4 regions of the Micromonospora sp. NPDC005710 genome follow, and region 4 is predicted to be linked to each of the others. Evidence: riboswitches for the same ligand, from Rfam matches in the RefSeq annotation. Region 4 holds a riboswitch; each other region holds the start of a gene.
What was found. A riboswitch is a leader RNA that binds a small molecule or an ion and turns the genes downstream of it on or off. The one in region 4 is predicted to bind cyclic di-AMP.

Region 1: it holds a riboswitch for cyclic di-AMP, as region 4 does, so the genes downstream of both, ABZ406_RS07190 (C39 family peptidase) here and ABZ406_RS11110 (hypothetical protein) in region 4, are expected to answer to the same signal.
Region 2: it holds a riboswitch for cyclic di-AMP, as region 4 does, so the genes downstream of both, ABZ406_RS12010 (hypothetical protein) here and ABZ406_RS11110 (hypothetical protein) in region 4, are expected to answer to the same signal.
Region 3: it holds a riboswitch for cyclic di-AMP, as region 4 does, so the genes downstream of both, ABZ406_RS16710 (NlpC/P60 family protein) here and ABZ406_RS11110 (hypothetical protein) in region 4, are expected to answer to the same signal.

The regions. Positions count from the first base shown of each region.
Region 1 is NZ_JBEXYP010000004.1:155,189-158,904, forward strand. It holds gene ABZ406_RS07175 (acyltransferase) at 1-216, shown strand, start outside; gene ABZ406_RS07180 (hypothetical protein) at 309-725, shown strand; gene ABZ406_RS07185 (hypothetical protein) at 858-1,628, shown strand; cyclic di-AMP (ydaO/yuaA leader) riboswitch at 1,913-2,054, shown strand; gene ABZ406_RS07190 (C39 family peptidase) at 2,287-3,135, shown strand; gene ABZ406_RS07195 (alpha/beta fold hydrolase) at 3,259-3,716, shown strand, end outside.
Region 2 is NZ_JBEXYP010000007.1:120,093-123,808, reverse strand. It holds gene ABZ406_RS12015 (cation diffusion facilitator family transporter) at 88-1,005, shown strand; cyclic di-AMP (ydaO/yuaA leader) riboswitch at 1,123-1,254, shown strand; gene ABZ406_RS12010 (hypothetical protein) at 1,311-2,324, shown strand; gene ABZ406_RS12005 (hypothetical protein) at 2,467-2,976, shown strand; gene ABZ406_RS12000 (SRPBCC family protein) at 3,114-3,578, opposite strand.
Region 3 is NZ_JBEXYP010000011.1:21,906-25,621, forward strand. It holds gene ABZ406_RS16700 (pyridoxamine 5'-phosphate oxidase family protein) at 1-481, opposite strand, end outside; gene dcd (dCTP deaminase) at 581-1,159, shown strand; gene ABZ406_RS16710 (NlpC/P60 family protein) at 1,265-2,305, opposite strand; cyclic di-AMP (ydaO/yuaA leader) riboswitch at 2,319-2,454, opposite strand; gene ABZ406_RS16715 (N-acetylmuramoyl-L-alanine amidase) at 2,690-3,716, shown strand, end outside.
Region 4 is NZ_JBEXYP010000006.1:242,002-245,717, forward strand. It holds gene ABZ406_RS11105 (YibE/F family protein) at 176-1,546, shown strand; cyclic di-AMP (ydaO/yuaA leader) riboswitch at 1,713-1,843, shown strand; gene ABZ406_RS11110 (hypothetical protein) at 1,848-2,867, shown strand; gene ABZ406_RS11115 (carbonic anhydrase) at 2,925-3,653, opposite strand.

The DNA of each region.
Region 1 (3,716 bases), on a different contig from region 4:
CTGATCCTCGCCGGGCTGCTGCACCGCTTCGTCGAGACGCCGATGATGCGCCGGCTCGCGCCGCGCCGTGCGGCTCGTCCGGCGTCCGTCCCCCGACAGCGGACCGCCGCCGACGACGCCGGAGACCCCGCGAGCAACGCCCGCGGCGAGGCCGGCGGGGCCGCCGACGAGGCCGGTCAGCCCGGCGGTCGATCACCGTACGTCGACCGGCGCTGACAGCATCCGCCCTGGTCAGCAGGGTCGGCGCGGCGTGATCCGACACGCCCGTGGTCGGTGCGCCCGGGTCGGCCCGACGGTAGCGTGGTGACGTGCTTCCGGTCGCGTTCACCTGTCCGCTGTGGTGGGTGGCGCGCTGGGCGACGCGGGTGCTGACCAGCCTCGCCGTCGTCGCGGCCCTGGCGCTCGGCGCAGGCCCGGCCACGGCCGCCACGTCGACGCCCAGCCCGGTGCCGACGTCGCAGGCGGTGCCGGCCTTCGACGCCGCCGGGTCGTCGGCAGCCTCCTGCCGGCAGGTGGGGTCGCACCGTGCGGCGCGCTCGGCGACACCGCCCGAGGCCGCCGAACGGTCGGCTGCGGCATGCTCGGTCGACGCGCCGGTGGCTCGTCCCGGCGACCAGGGCGTCGTCGCGGCCGGCGTGCTGCCGGTCCGCTCGGCCGGGCCGGACCGGCTGCCCCTCGTCCACGCGGCGAGCAATCGGGCTTCCCGGGCCCCACCGGCGCGCTGAGCCACCGGGACGACAGTCCCCTCACCGCGCCCCGTCGACAGACCTGCTTCCCACCCCGCCGCCCCGTGGCCCACAGTGGCCCGCGAGCCGGCGCGGCTCCCATCGCACTGCTCTCTCCCCGAGGTGCCGACCATGGAGACCGTCGTCTTCTACCAGTTCGTGACCGAGGTGCCGCAGGCCGCCGCCATCTGGTCGACGCTGTTCCTGCTGACCCTGGGTCTGCTCACCGTGCTGGCCGCCCGCCCCGAACGGGAACGGCCCACCGACGATCCGCCCCCGGCCGAGCCCACCGCCCGGGAGGTGGCCGCCGCCGAGGCCGTCGACAGGCGCCGCTACGCCGAGGAGGTGGCGGTGGCCGCGGCCGGCGCGGCCACCACCGCCCGGCGCCGACGCGCCGCCTGGCTGACCGCTCAGGAGCAACTGGAGAGGGCCTGGGCCGGGTACGACGAGGCGGACGCCGTCGCGCGTCGCTTCGCGGGGGCCGGGGCGGTGCCCACCCCGCAGACCCCGCACACCCCCACCGAGTACGCCGCCCGGGAACGCTACCTGCACCGCGCGGCGATGGCGGCGTACTGGCGGGGCGACCTCACCATGGCCCAGCTCGGCGACGTGTTCGGACACCGGCGCGGTTGGGATCCCCGGCGACACCCGGTCGAGCAGGAGGTGCTGATCAGCCGGGTGGTCCGGGACGCGCGGCGGGCCGACTACCAGGTGGCCGCCGCCCGTGAACGGGCCGTCTGGCGCGACGCGGAGTTGGCCGCCGAGTCGGCTCGCACTCTCGCCGAGGAGGCGTACGCGGCGGCGGCCCGCCTGCGCCCGACCCCGCTGCCCGCTCGCCGGTCGGTGGCCCGGGCGATGCGACCCGCCGTCGTGACACGGTGGCTCCCGGCCCGGGTGAGTTGAGCCCGATCTGTGATGTGAGGCCGCTCACCCAATAGCGGAATCGGACGGTCGACGCGATCGGTGGCATTGTTCTCGCGATTATGGTCGCCTTCTTCGCGGCCTGTCCGGTTGTCGACCACAGGCGCCACCGTAACCGGTTGTCCCATCGAGTCACATCATCGGCAATACGCGCAGAAATTGTCGCGTCAATTGGGGTTTACGCAGGTGAACCTGGCTTGGCAGGGCGTGGAGAGGCCAGTAGTGTCGTCCCGTCCGGTGCGGTAACCGATCGCAAGACGCGACGCCGCGCCGACCCGCTCAATCGTGATCAACGAACCGGGGACCCATCAGTAAGTCCGGGGTGAATCCGCGAGCCACGGCCCGCGGTAGGGCGATCTTCCCGCCCGAATCCGTCAGCTAACCCGGTAGGCGGTGTCGGAAGGAGTCCCATCCTCGTGCAGCACCTTTCCACCCCTCGGCTGTTCCCTCGCCTCCACGGCGCGGCGGTGCACCCGCTCATTCGTCACACGACGGTGAGCTGACCCCCGGGTCATCGCCTTACCCGCCCGGCCGCGCCGGGCGTTCCCCTGAGCGGTTCACCATCCGCGGACCACTGTCCGCGCGCTGGCGCCTGCCCGGATACCGGTCCGGCCCCGGTGTGCCGCTCACCCCCCGATCCGTGGAGGACCCCGTGAAGCACACAGTGAAGCGCCAGCTCCGCCGCCTCGCCACCGAGCGCCCGTACCAGATCGTTGCCGCCTCCGCCGCGGCCCTCGCCATCGCCACCACCACCGGCGCCCTGCTCACCACCGCCGACGACGCCCCGGCCGGCCACCGCCCCGCGACCACCGTCGCCGAGATGCGCAGCGACGTCGCCGCCTCCCAGGGCGAGGTGACTGACGCGTCCCCGTCGGCCAGCGCCGCGCCGACCACCGCCGCCCCGACCACCACCGCCGCCTCGCCCGCCGCCAAGGCCAAGAGCAACCCGGACCTCACCCGTAAGCCGACGCCGCCGAAGCCCCCCGCGACCAAGGTGCTCGACTACGACTACGAGGCGCAGAACACCTACTACAACTGCGGGCCGGCGGCCACCCGCAACGCGCTCAGCGCGAGCGGGATCGACCGCACCCAGGAGGAACTCGGCGCCGAACTCGGCACCACCGAGATGGGCACCAACTCGGCCGAGGACACCACCCGGGTGCTCAACGCCGAGGTGAAGGGCTCCCCGTACCGGACCCGGATGTTCCTCGGCGCACCCAGCTCCGCCCAGATGGACCGCCTCCAGGCCGACGTGGTGACTGCCATCACCGACGGCCGTGGCGTGGTGGCCAACGTCGTCGGAGACGCCACCGACACCGACGGCAGCTGGCACTCCTACGGCGGCGGGCACTACATCGCCGTCGTCGGCTACAAGGACAACGGTCGCACCGTGCGGATCGCCGACTCGGCGAACCCGAGCGACCCGTCGTACTGGATCACCACGATCGACCTGGCCAACTGGATCGCCAGCCGGGGCTACTCCGCCTGACCCAGGCACCCTGACCGCCGCGGGCGCCGTCTCCCACAAGGGGCCGGCGCCCGCGGCGTCTGTCCGCGCGGCCCGCCGTCCACGGCTCTCGTACCGGGTCGTGAACCGTGGAAGACTGCGACAGTGGTGGAGAAGACGGGTGGTCCCGCCGGCCGTGGGCCGGTCCTGCTGCTGCTGCACGGCATGGGCGCGACCGGGGACGTGTGGTTGCCGTGGGCTCCGTACCTTGAGCAGCACTGGCCCGGGCGGTGGCTGGCACCGGACCTCGCCGGCCACGGCTGGGCGCAGCCCCTGCCGTCGTACTCCTTCGCGGGCTTCGCTCGGCAGATCGCCCAGGCCCTCGCCCCCGACGACCGGCTGGTGGTGCTCGGGCACTCGCTGGGTGGGGTGGTCGGCCTGGCGCTGGCCGCCCGCGATACCGGAACGCCAGTGGACGCGGTGGTCGGGCTGGGCATCAAGACGGCCTGGTCACCCGCTGAGCTGGCCCGCGCCGCCGAGGTCGCCGCCCGCCCGGTGAGCTGGTTCGCCAGCCGCAGCGAGGCGGCCCGCCGCCACCTGCGCGTCGCCGGACTGGCCGGCCT
Region 2 (3,716 bases), on a different contig from region 4:
GCCGGGAGCGCTGCTCGCACACTTGCACACATAGCGATGTGAACATACATTTGACCGGGTCCCGACCAGCGGCGGAAGGTGGTTCTCGTGGGAGCAGGTCATGACCACCACCACGGGTCCGTCGCCAATGCCGCACACCAGCACCGAGGTCGACTCTGGGCGGCGTTCGGGCTGCTCGCCACCCTGATGGTGGTCGAGGCGGTGGCCGCCCTGCACACCGGCTCACTCGCCCTGCTCTCCGACGCCGGGCACATGTTCACCGACGTGCTCGGCATCGGGATGGCGCTCGCCGCGATCACGGCGACCCGGCGGGCCACCGGCGACCCGCAGCGCACCTTCGGGCTCTACCGACTCGAGGTGCTCGCCGCGCTGGCAAACGCCGTCCTGCTCTCCGGCGTCGCGATCTACGTCGTGATCGAGGCGATCCGCCGCTTCGGCGACCCGCACCAGGTCATCACCGGCCCGATGCTCGTGGTCGCCGTGCTCGGCCTGCTCGCGAACGTCACCGCCTTCGCCCTCCTGCGTGCCGGGGCCCGGGAAAGCATCAACCTCCAGGGCGCCTACCTGGAAGTGCTCGGCGACCTGCTCGGCTCGCTCGGCGTCATCGGCGCGGCACTGCTCATCACCGTCACCGACTGGTGGTGGGCCGACCCCCTCGTCGCAGTCGCCATCGGCGTGTTCATCCTGCCGCGCACCTGGCGGCTGGCCCGCGCCGCCGTCCGCATCCTCGTGCAGGCCGCCCCGGAACACCTCCAGGTCACCGCCGTGCACGACCGACTGGCCGCCGTTCCCGGTGTCGTCGAGGTGCATGACCTGCACGTCTGGACACTCACCTCCGGCATGGACGTGGCCTCCGCACACCTGACCATGGCACCCGGCGCGGAGGTCGGCGCGGTGCTCACCGCAGCGCGTACCGCGCTGCACGACGACTTCCGCATCGAGCACGCCACCCTGCAGATCGAGCCCGGGGCCGCCTCCGGCGCGTGCGGCTCCATCGAATGGTGACCTGGCCGTCATTTTCTGTCATGACGCACGCACCGTCCGTCACATTGGCTGCAGCCGCCCCACCGGCACCGGTAGGCTCGGTTCCGACCTCCACCAGGAGGCGCCTCCCGGCGCCGGTGGTGGTCGCCGCCTAATCGCCCTCCTGGGCGAACCGGGGAACCATGTTCCTGGGGTGTATCCGCGTCAGCGGTAGGGATCTTCCGTCCCGAACCCGTCAGCTAACCCGGTCGGCGGCTGACGGAAGGACATGCGCAGTGGCACCAGCACGACCACCCGCCGCCCGACTGGCGGCCCTGATCGTCGCGATGTTCACCCTCGGCGTCGCGATGCCGGCCGGCACCGCCTCGGCCGCTCCCCCGACCGGCCTGCGAGCCGCCGCACCCGACTCCGACGAGGAGGGCGGCACCCCGGCGTTGCGCGCCCAACTCGAGGCGGCCAGCAAGGGCTACCTGGACGCGAAGCGCGCCCTGGACACGTCCGTACGACGGCAGCAGGAACTCGCCACCCAACTGAAGACCATCGAGGTCGAGATCGAGCAGCGCAACGGCAAGGTCGGCGAGATCGCCGAGGTGGCGTACCGCACCGGCCGGCTCGGCGCGATGTCGGCGCTGCTCAACAGCAACACCCCGGAAGGCTTCATGGACCGCGCAGCCGCGCTGGACGCCGTGGCCGCCAACGAGGACCGGGTGCTGCGCGACCTGCTGGCCAGCAAGGACAAGGCCAACCGCACCCGGGTCGCCCTGAACGGCGAGATCAACGAGCAGCGCAAGCAGGTAGCGGTGATGGCCAAACGCAAGGACCAGGCCGAGCGGGCCCTGACCGTGGCCACCACACCCAAGCCGCAGACCACCGCCGACGCCGGCTCCAACCGGGGCACCTCCAGCGCCAACGCGAAGGCGGCGCCGCGCAACTCCGACGGCTCCTGGCCGTCCGAGTCGTGCAGCGTCAACGACCCCACGCCGGCCAGCGGCTGCATCACCCCGCGCACCCTGCACGCGCTCAACCAGGCCAAGGCCGCCGGCTTCACCAGGTACGTCTCGTGCCACCGCCCGAGCGGCTCCGGTGAACATCCGAAAGGCCGGGCCTGCGACTTCGCCGCCCAGAAGAACGGCTTCGGCGGAAACGCCACCGGCGGCGACAAGACGTACGGCAACAACCTGGCCGCGTACTTCATCCGCAACGCCGACCGGCTCGCCGTGCTCTACGTGATCTGGTACAGGCAGATCTGGCTGCCCAGCAGCGGGTGGAAGTCGTACAGCGGGGCGCACGGAACCCCGTCGACCGATCACACGAACCACGTACACCTGTCGGTCTACTGACCCACGCGTCGTGATGCCTGTGAGTCATCGTGATGACTCACAGGCATCACCTGCGTCCGGGAAGGGACTACGTCGCCGGGCGTACCCCTGATGTCGTCGCTCGTCGGACGACCCGGCAAGGGCCGGCGGGCAGCATCGCGGTATGCCTCGGATCCGACCCACCACCCGCAAGGCGCTGCTCACACTGCACCTCGTCACCTCGCTCGGCTGGCTGGGCGCCGACCTGGTGCTGCTCACCCTCGGCATCGCCGTCCAGCGGGGCGCCGACCCGGCGGTGGTCTATCCGGTGACCGCCCTGGTCGGCACCGTGCTGTTCGCGCCGCTGAGCGTCCTGGTCTGGCTGATCGGCGTCGCCAGTTCGCTGCTCACCCCGTGGGGCCTGCTGCGCCACCGCTGGGTGCTGGTGAAACTCGTACTCACCACGGTGATGGTCGGGCTGGTGCTGTTCCTGCTCACCCCGAACCTGCGCCACGCCGGAGCGGTCGGTGCCGCCCTGCCCGCACGCGAGCGCGCCGACCTGGTCATCGCGCCGGCGGTGTCGACCAGCCTGATGATCATCGCGACGGTGCTGTCCACGTACAAGCCGTGGGGCCGGCGCACCACCGCTCGAACCGCCCGCCCGAGCCGTTATCGCGCCTCAGCAAAGATCTAGCGGCACCCCGCCCTGCCCCGCCCCGCGCGACTCGTCGATCTTGCACTTACTGTGCCGACATTTGGGGCATCCCTCGGATATCGACAACCGAGACTGCAAGATCGGCGGCAGCGGGCGGGGTGGGGTTCGGGGGTGGGTTAGGGGTGGGGGGGATTGTTGGGGCGGTCGAGGGCCGCGCCCAGCCGGGTGGCGAGGGCTAGGTGAGCGGCCCGGGCCTGGCGGAACGCGTAGCGGAACAGCGGCGTCGGCGCGGTCAGGGTGATCTCGACATCGATGCGGACCAGGCCGTCCGCCTCGGCGTGCAGTCGGGTGTGGTTGCGCACTGTCGTGGCCGGCCACTGGCGGGCCACCATGACGATCTCGTCGGCCTCGCTGACCAGCACGTCCGCGTGGTAGGTGGTCCGGAAGCGCAGCGGACCGGCCGCCAACCTGTCGTTGATCGTGTAGCTGGCCAGGGCGCCCGGCCGGGGCGGCACCTGGCGGACCCGGACGATCAGCGGATGCAGTTCGCCCTGCCGGGTGAGGTCGCTGAGCAGTGCGGCCGCCTCGGCGAGTGAACACCGGGCCTGGACGGTGTAGCTGAACGTGTCGCTGCTGAGCACACCGTCTCCCGCCGTCGTTTGTCGCCCGATCGTGCCGTACCGATGTCTGCCTGGCAACGCCCGGAGCCCTCAGCATCGAGCCGGAGCGGCCCGACTGGACGGCCTGGCCAGCGTCGGTCAGGTCAGATGACGGTGGCC
Region 3 (3,716 bases), on a different contig from region 4:
CCGCCTGGGCGTTTGGGTCGAGCCAGACCCGAACGGCCGGGCGACCCGGCGGTAGGCCCGGAATGCCCGCGATGTGCTGCTCGCGGCGGGTGAGCATCGCCACGTCGACGGTGAACTCGAACAGCAGCCAGTCGACCTGCGGCTCGGCCCGGGCGCTCTGCGCCAGGAGCGCCACCTGGACCGGATCGGTCACCGGGCGGGCGTGACCCGCCACGTACGCCTCGTCGTCGCTCTCCTCCGCCGGGAACGAGTGCAGCGCGTAACGGCCGTCACGTTCGAGGTCGCGGCGCTTGGGCGAGTCGATGATGAAGCAGAACAGCCCCGCGGGGGTGATGACCGGGGAGACCGGATGGACGCGGGGCCCGCCGTCGGCACGGACCGTGGCCAGATAGCCGAAGCCCGGCCCGTACTGCTGGAGGAGAACGCGGATCCCGTCGGCGAGTCGGGGCTCGTCGGCGGCGAATTCGGACCAGGAAGCCATGCGGGCATTCTATCGAACAAATGTACGAGCAGCGACCTCGACGCGCTGGTCACCAGCACCGAATCCGGCCACTTTTGGCGGCGCGGCTATGGTGGTCCGATGCTGCTCTCCGACCGCGACCTGGTCTCCGAGATCAAGGCCGGCACGCTGGGCCTGGAGCCGTTCGAGCCCACCCTGGTGCAACCGTCCAGCATCGACGTCCGGCTCGATCGGCTGTTCCGGGTCTTCAACAACCACCTCTACACCCACATCGACCCCGCGATGCAGCAGGACGACCTGACGTCGGTGGTCGAGGTCCCCGATGGCGAGCCGTTCGTCCTGCACCCGGGGGAGTTCGTGCTCGCCTCGACGCTGGAGGTCATCTCGCTCGGTGACCAGCTCGCCGGCCGGCTGGAGGGCAAGAGCTCCCTGGGCCGACTCGGGTTGCTCACGCACTCCACCGCCGGTTTCATCGACCCGGGCTTCTCCGGTCACGTGACGCTGGAGCTCTCGAACGTGGCGAACCTGCCGATCACGCTCTGGCCGGGCATGAAGATCGGGCAGCTGTGCATCTTCCGGCTCTCCTCGCCGGCCGAGCACCCGTACGGCTCGGTGGTCTACGGCTCGCGCTACCAGGGCCAGCGGGGGCCGACGCCCAGCCGCGCCTGGCAGCACTGGCGCACCTGGCCCACCCGCTGAGACCCACCCCCCTGAGACCGAGCCGCTGAGACCGACCCCGCTGAGACCAGGACGACGAGGGCCCGCCGCGAACGTGATCGCGACGGGCCCCTCGGTCACCCGGGGTCAGCCTGGGCGGCCGTAGCTGTGGATCGGGCCGTCGTCGACCTTCTTCATCTTGACCGGTTGACCGGCCTGCGATGCGTGCACCACCCAGCCGCCGCCGACGTACATACCGACGTGGTGGATGTCGCTGTAGTAGAAGACCAGGTCGCCGGGGCGCAGGTCTCCCCTGCTGACGTTCTTGGTGACGCGGCTCTGCGCGGCGGCGTTGTGCGGCAGCGACACGCCGGCCTTCGCCCAGGCGGCCAGCATCAGGCCGGAGCAGTCGTACGAGTTCGGGCCCTCGGCACCCCAGACGTAGGGCTTGCCGATCTGCGCGCAGGCGAACTTGACAGCGGTGCCCGCGGCGCCGCCGGGGTAGCTGCCCGGGCAGGGTGCCGGACGCAGTGGACCACCGCCGCCGTTGCCGTACACCTTGAGGCGCAGCTTCTGCAGGCGGTCGATCTCTTCGTTGATCTGCTTCTTCTTCGCCGCGAGCTGAGTTTCGGTGCGGGTCAGTTGCGCCACCATCTCGTCCAGCGGCGCCTTCTGCGCAGCCAGCTGGTCACGGAGGTCGGCGACCTCGCGTACGTCCTTCTGCTGGTTGTGCGCGAAGCGGTCGAGCATTTCGAGCTGGCCGACGACCTCGCTGGGCGACCGACTGCCCAGCACCGCGTTGACAGTGGAGACGTTCTCGCCCTTGTAGGCGCGTACCGCCAGGGCGCTGACCTTGTCCATCGCGGCGTCGACCTGACGCTCCAGCGGGGTGATCCGGGCGGCCAGCGCGTCGGCCTGCTTGCGCTTCGCGGCGAGGTCGGTGCGGGTGGCGTTGTGCCGTTCGATGATCGGTTCGAGCTTGTTCCAGTCGGCGTCGATCTGGCGCTCGATCTCGGCGACGGAAGGGTCGGCGTGGGCCGCCGTGGCGCTGCCGGTCAGGACGACGGCGATGCCGGCCAGCGCGGCGAGTGCGGTGGTGAAGCGGGACCAGCGTGGGCGCGGCACTGTCGACGCCGGAGCGGCTGATGCCGACCGCTCGGACGACGGCCGCGGGGCATGGAGTGCCACCGGGGTTCCGTACTCCTTCTTCCTGACCGCCTACCGGGTTAGCTGACGGGTTCGGGCGGGAAGTCGGCGCCCTACCGCAGTGGCTGCGGATTCACCCCGAGGGACCTGGGTCCCCGGTTCGCTCGGAAACGACTCGGCGGTGTCGGTCCGTTACCGCCCGGGCTGGGCGGAGCTGATGTCGGGCCGACGAATGACCAGAGTAGAGACGCCTGTTACCGATCCGCAACCCGTGTGGCGGTGACACTCCGTACCGATCGGGCGAGGTCACCGACAGTGTGTGAAGAATTCTTTCCACAGGCTTCGATAGATGGAAAGGTATTGACGCGACCTCCCGGACGGCGCGATGGTGACCTGAACTCACTCCGCAAGAATCTAGGGGGTTCGATGCACCATCCAACCCTGTCGACCGGCTGGCGGGCACTGCTCGTCGCCACCGTCGTCGCCGCCTCGACCACTGTGCCACTCTCCGTCGGCCCGGCCGCCGCCGCGCCCAGCACCGACCGCCAGCAGCAGTACGCCGCCGCGGCTGGCGACTACGGCGTACCGAGCGTCGTACTGCTCGGCGTCTCCTACCTGGAGTCGCGCTGGGACACCAACGCCGGCACACCGAGCACCAGTGGCGGCTACGGCCCGATGCACCTGACCGACGCGCGGCACGTGGCCGCGCTTCCGGCGGGGGGTCACCACGACTCCGGGGCCGAGGACCCCCGCGGGGACGACTCCCGGCCCGCCCTGGTGCCCGCGCCGCAGCCGGTCGAGGCGCCCGCCCCGTCCACCGCCGCGTTGCAGACCGTGGACGCCGCCGCCGCACTGACCGGTGTCACCGCCGAGGCACTGCGCACCGACGCGGGCCTCAACATCCGGGGCGGCGCCGCGCTGCTGAGCGCGTACCAGAGGGATCTGGGTGCGCCGGTCGGCACCGGCACCGACCCGGCGGCCTGGTACGGCGCGGTGGCCCGTTACTCGGGCGCGGACAGCGCCGACGCCGCGGCGGCCTTCGCCGACGAGGTCTTCACCACCATCGGCGCGGGCCAGTCCCGGACGACCGACGATGGCCAGCGGGTCAGCCTGCCGGCCCAGTCGGTGCGGCCCGAGCGTTCCTGGTTGGACCGGCTGGGCCTGCGCCGGCTGGCCCGCCCGGACGGGGTGGAGTGCCCGCTCACCATCTCCTGCGAGTGGATCCCGGCGCCCTACGAGGCGTTCGGTGACGGGGACTACGGCAACCACGACCTCTCCGACCGACCCGCGCGGCAGAAGATCGAGTACATAGTCATCCACGACACCGAGGCGAGTTGGGCGACGACCCTCAAACTCGTCCAGGACCCGACCTACGTGAGCTGGCACTATTCGCTGCGCTCGGTCGACGGGCACATCGCCCAGCACGTGAAGACCAAAGACGTCGGTTGGCACG
Region 4 (3,716 bases):
GGCGCCCCCACGCCATGGCGTCGCCCCCGGCCGACCCGGCTGGGCACTGACCGTCCGTGATCAATGGGCCATCAGGCAGCGATCCGACCCACCGTTCGCCGCGTTTCCACAGCGACCGGTGAACCGTCCGGCCCGCTGACCCGTACCCCGCACCGGATCGTTGGGAGTTTCCACCTTGGCCGCCGACCACAGTCATCCCGCGCCGTCCGCCCCACCACGGGTGCGACGGATCCTCGTCGTGACCGTGGTCCCCCTCTTCGTCGCCACAGTGCTCGCGGCAGTGCTGCTGTGGCCGCGCGGCGGGGCACCGCAGACCGACGGTGGTGCGGACGTGCCGCGCTACCCCGGCACTGTCACCCGGGTGGTGAGCGAGCCGTGCCCGCCGGCGCCGTCCGCACCCGAGGGCACCCCGAGGATCGGCGACGGCCGGTGCGGCACCGTCGACGTCCGGGTGGACGACGGACCAACCGCCGGCCAACAGGTACGCACACCGGTGCCCGACGGACCGGGCGCACCGCGGGTCGCCGTCGGCGACGAGGTCATCCTGGTCGAGCTGACCGACCCCACCGACCCGACCACGAGCAACTGGAACATCGCCGAGCACCAACGCGGCACCCCGATGGTGTGGCTTGCGGTGGTCTTCGCGGCAGCGATCGTCGCGTTCGGCAGGTGGCGAGGTCTGGCCGCGCTCGCCGGCCTGGCCGCCAGCTTCGCCATCCTGCTCACGTTCGTGCTGCCGGGCATCAGCGCCGGCCGGTCACCACTGCTGGTGGCGGTGGTGGGCGCGGCTCTGATCATGTTCGTGGTGCTCTACCTGACGCACGGGGTCACCGCACAGACCTCGGTCGCGGTGCTCGGCACCCTGGGCAGCCTGGTGCTGACCGGTGTGCTCGCCACCATCGCCACTGCCGCGACCCACCTCACCGGCTTCGGCAGCGAGGACGCCACCACCCTGTCGATGTTCCAGGGCGACGTGGACCTGCACGGCCTGCTGCTCGCCGGCATCATCATCGGATCACTCGGGGTGCTGGACGACGTGACAGTCACCCAGGCGGCGACAGTCACCGAGCTGGCGAACGCCAACCCCGGGCTGACCCGGTTGCAGCTGTACCGGGCGGCCACCCGGGTCGGCCGCGCGCACATCGCCTCCACTGTCAACACCATCGTGCTGGCGTACGCCGGCGCGTCGCTGCCCCTGCTGCTCCTGCTCACCGCCGACTCGCGGCCGATCGGGCAGATCCTGACGAGTGAATTCCTCGCACAGGAGATCGTCCGCAGCGCTGTCGCCACCCTCGGTCTGATCGCCGCCGTACCACTGACGACCGGACTGGCCGCCGTGGTGACCGCCGCCGGTCGGATCGATGCCGCACCGTCCGTCGACGCTCCCGCGCCCCGGCCCCAGCCGGACCGCACCGAGGCACTCGCCGCACTCAGCTCACCGCGCACGACCGGCTCCGACGAGCCGGGCCGGACGCGGACCGCACCCCCACCCGAGGCCACCGACAGGTGGCCGGAGTCGAACAGGAGCACGGATACGGCATGGTGACACTCCTCAGCGTGACCAGATCGGGCATCCACCCTGAGAACCGCGTCACTGGTCACTCAACGCTATGGCGAAATGACGCTTTTGGTCGGCATCCAGGCGTAGCTGACCCGGTCGACTCTCGGGTAACCTCGCTGCCGGTCACCGATGAAGGCGCGAAGCGGCGCCTGCGGTGCCACCGCCCAATCGCCAACCGGCGAGCCGGGGACCCAGGTACCTGGGGTGAATCCGCGTCAGCGGTAGGGGCCACTTCCGCCCCGAACCCGTCAGCTAACCCGGTCGGCGGTCGACGGAAGGGAACATTGTGACGGCACCCCTACGCCGCTGGATGACACCCGTGGTGGCCGCGATCGCCGCACTCACAGTGCTCGCCGGGCCGCTCCCGGCGCACGCCGCCCCGACGAACCCCACACCGTCCGGGCATGAGGAGGACGGCGAGCCCAAGCTACTCAACGACGTCATCGAACAGGCCAACCGCGACTACTCCGCCGCCAAGTCCAAGTTGGACAAGTCCAAGAAGCGGCAGGGCGAGTTGGCGGCGGAGGTCAACCGGGCCAAGGCCGACCTGGACGCGTTGGCCCCGCAGGTCGGGCAGATCGCCGCCCAGGCGTACCGGACCGGCCGGATCGGCGCGGTCGCGATGCTGCTGGAGAGCGATGCGCCCGACTCGTTCGTTCAACGCGCCGGGATGCTCGACGAGATGAACATGGTCAACGAGAAGAAGCTCGCCGAGGTCAACGTCGTGAAGGCCCGCGCCGAGCAGGCCAAGTTGGCGCTCGACACCGAGGTCCGCGAGCAGCAGAAGCAGACCGCCCTGATGGCCAAGCGGAAGAGCGAGGCCGACAAGGCGCTCTCCCTCGTCGGCGGGAAGGGCTTCACCGGCGGCCTGGTGGACGCCACCTCCAAGGTCGCGAAGATCGGCCCGGGTCGCAGTGCCGACGGTGACTGGAAGCCCCAGTCGTGCAGCGAGAACGACCCCACCACGTCCGGCTGCGTCACGCCGCGCACGCTGCACGCGTACAAGGAGGTCAAGGCGGCCGGCTTCAACCGGTTCGTCGGCTGCTACCGCTCCGGCGGGCCGTGGGAGCACCCGAAGGGCCGCGCCTGCGACTGGTCGCTCCAGAAGAGCGGCTTCGCCCCCTGGCACAACGTGGACACCCGGACGTACGGCAACAACGTGGCCGCGTTCCTCATCCGTAACGCCGACCGGCTCGGCATCTACTACGTGATCTGGAACCGGCAGATCTGGTTCCCGGCCACCGGCTGGAGTTCGTACAGCGGGCCGTCGAACCACACCGACCACGTGCACATGTCGCTGCTCTGACCCCGCACGATTCCCGTCGAGGGCCGTTCCGCGTCACGCGGAGCGGCCCTCGTCGCGTCAGACGGTGGCCGGCGCGGCCGGGTCGGTGGACCCGGTCGGCGTGTCGAGCGTCGCGAAGCCAGCCGGCACGGCGGCCACCGGGCGCACCGCTCCGGCGGCCAGCCGGTAGGACACCCCCACCACCGCGCACCGCCCCTGCGCCACCTCGTCGGCCAGCACCGGGGACTGGCTGAGCAACGTCTCGACGGTCTGCGCGATGTGGATGTCGACGATGCCGTCGATGTCGTCCACGCCTTCGGCCTCGGCCCGGCGCAGGCTGGGCAGCACAGCGTCGACCACCGCGCGCAGATGGCCACTGGGTGCGGTACCGGTCGAGGCGGACTCCCGGGCCGCCTGCACCGCACCACACGAGTCGTGGCCGAGCACCACCACGAGCGGGGTGCCGAGCACTGTCACCGCGTACTCGACGCTGCCAAGGACCTCGGGGCCGGCCGTGTGCCCGGCGGTGCGGACCACGAACAGGTCGCCCAGCCCCCGGTCGAAGATGATCTCGGCAGCCAGCCGGGAGTCCGAGCAGCCGACGATCACCGCGAACGGGTGCTGCCCGTCGGCCACGGCGGCCCGGCGCCCAGCGTCCTGGTTGGGGTGGCGGGGAGCGCCATCGACGAAGCGGTTGTTGCCGGCGACAAGTTCGGCGTACGCCCGGGTCGGCTCGCTGAGCAGTGACGCCCGGTCGGTGGTCCGCTGCGCACCCGGCTGACCGCCGACGCTCCCGGTAGAACTCATCAGGCACCTCGTCTCGACGCATCTGTGCCCTGGTCAAGCCCACTTTCCGCCAGCCGGGCGGTG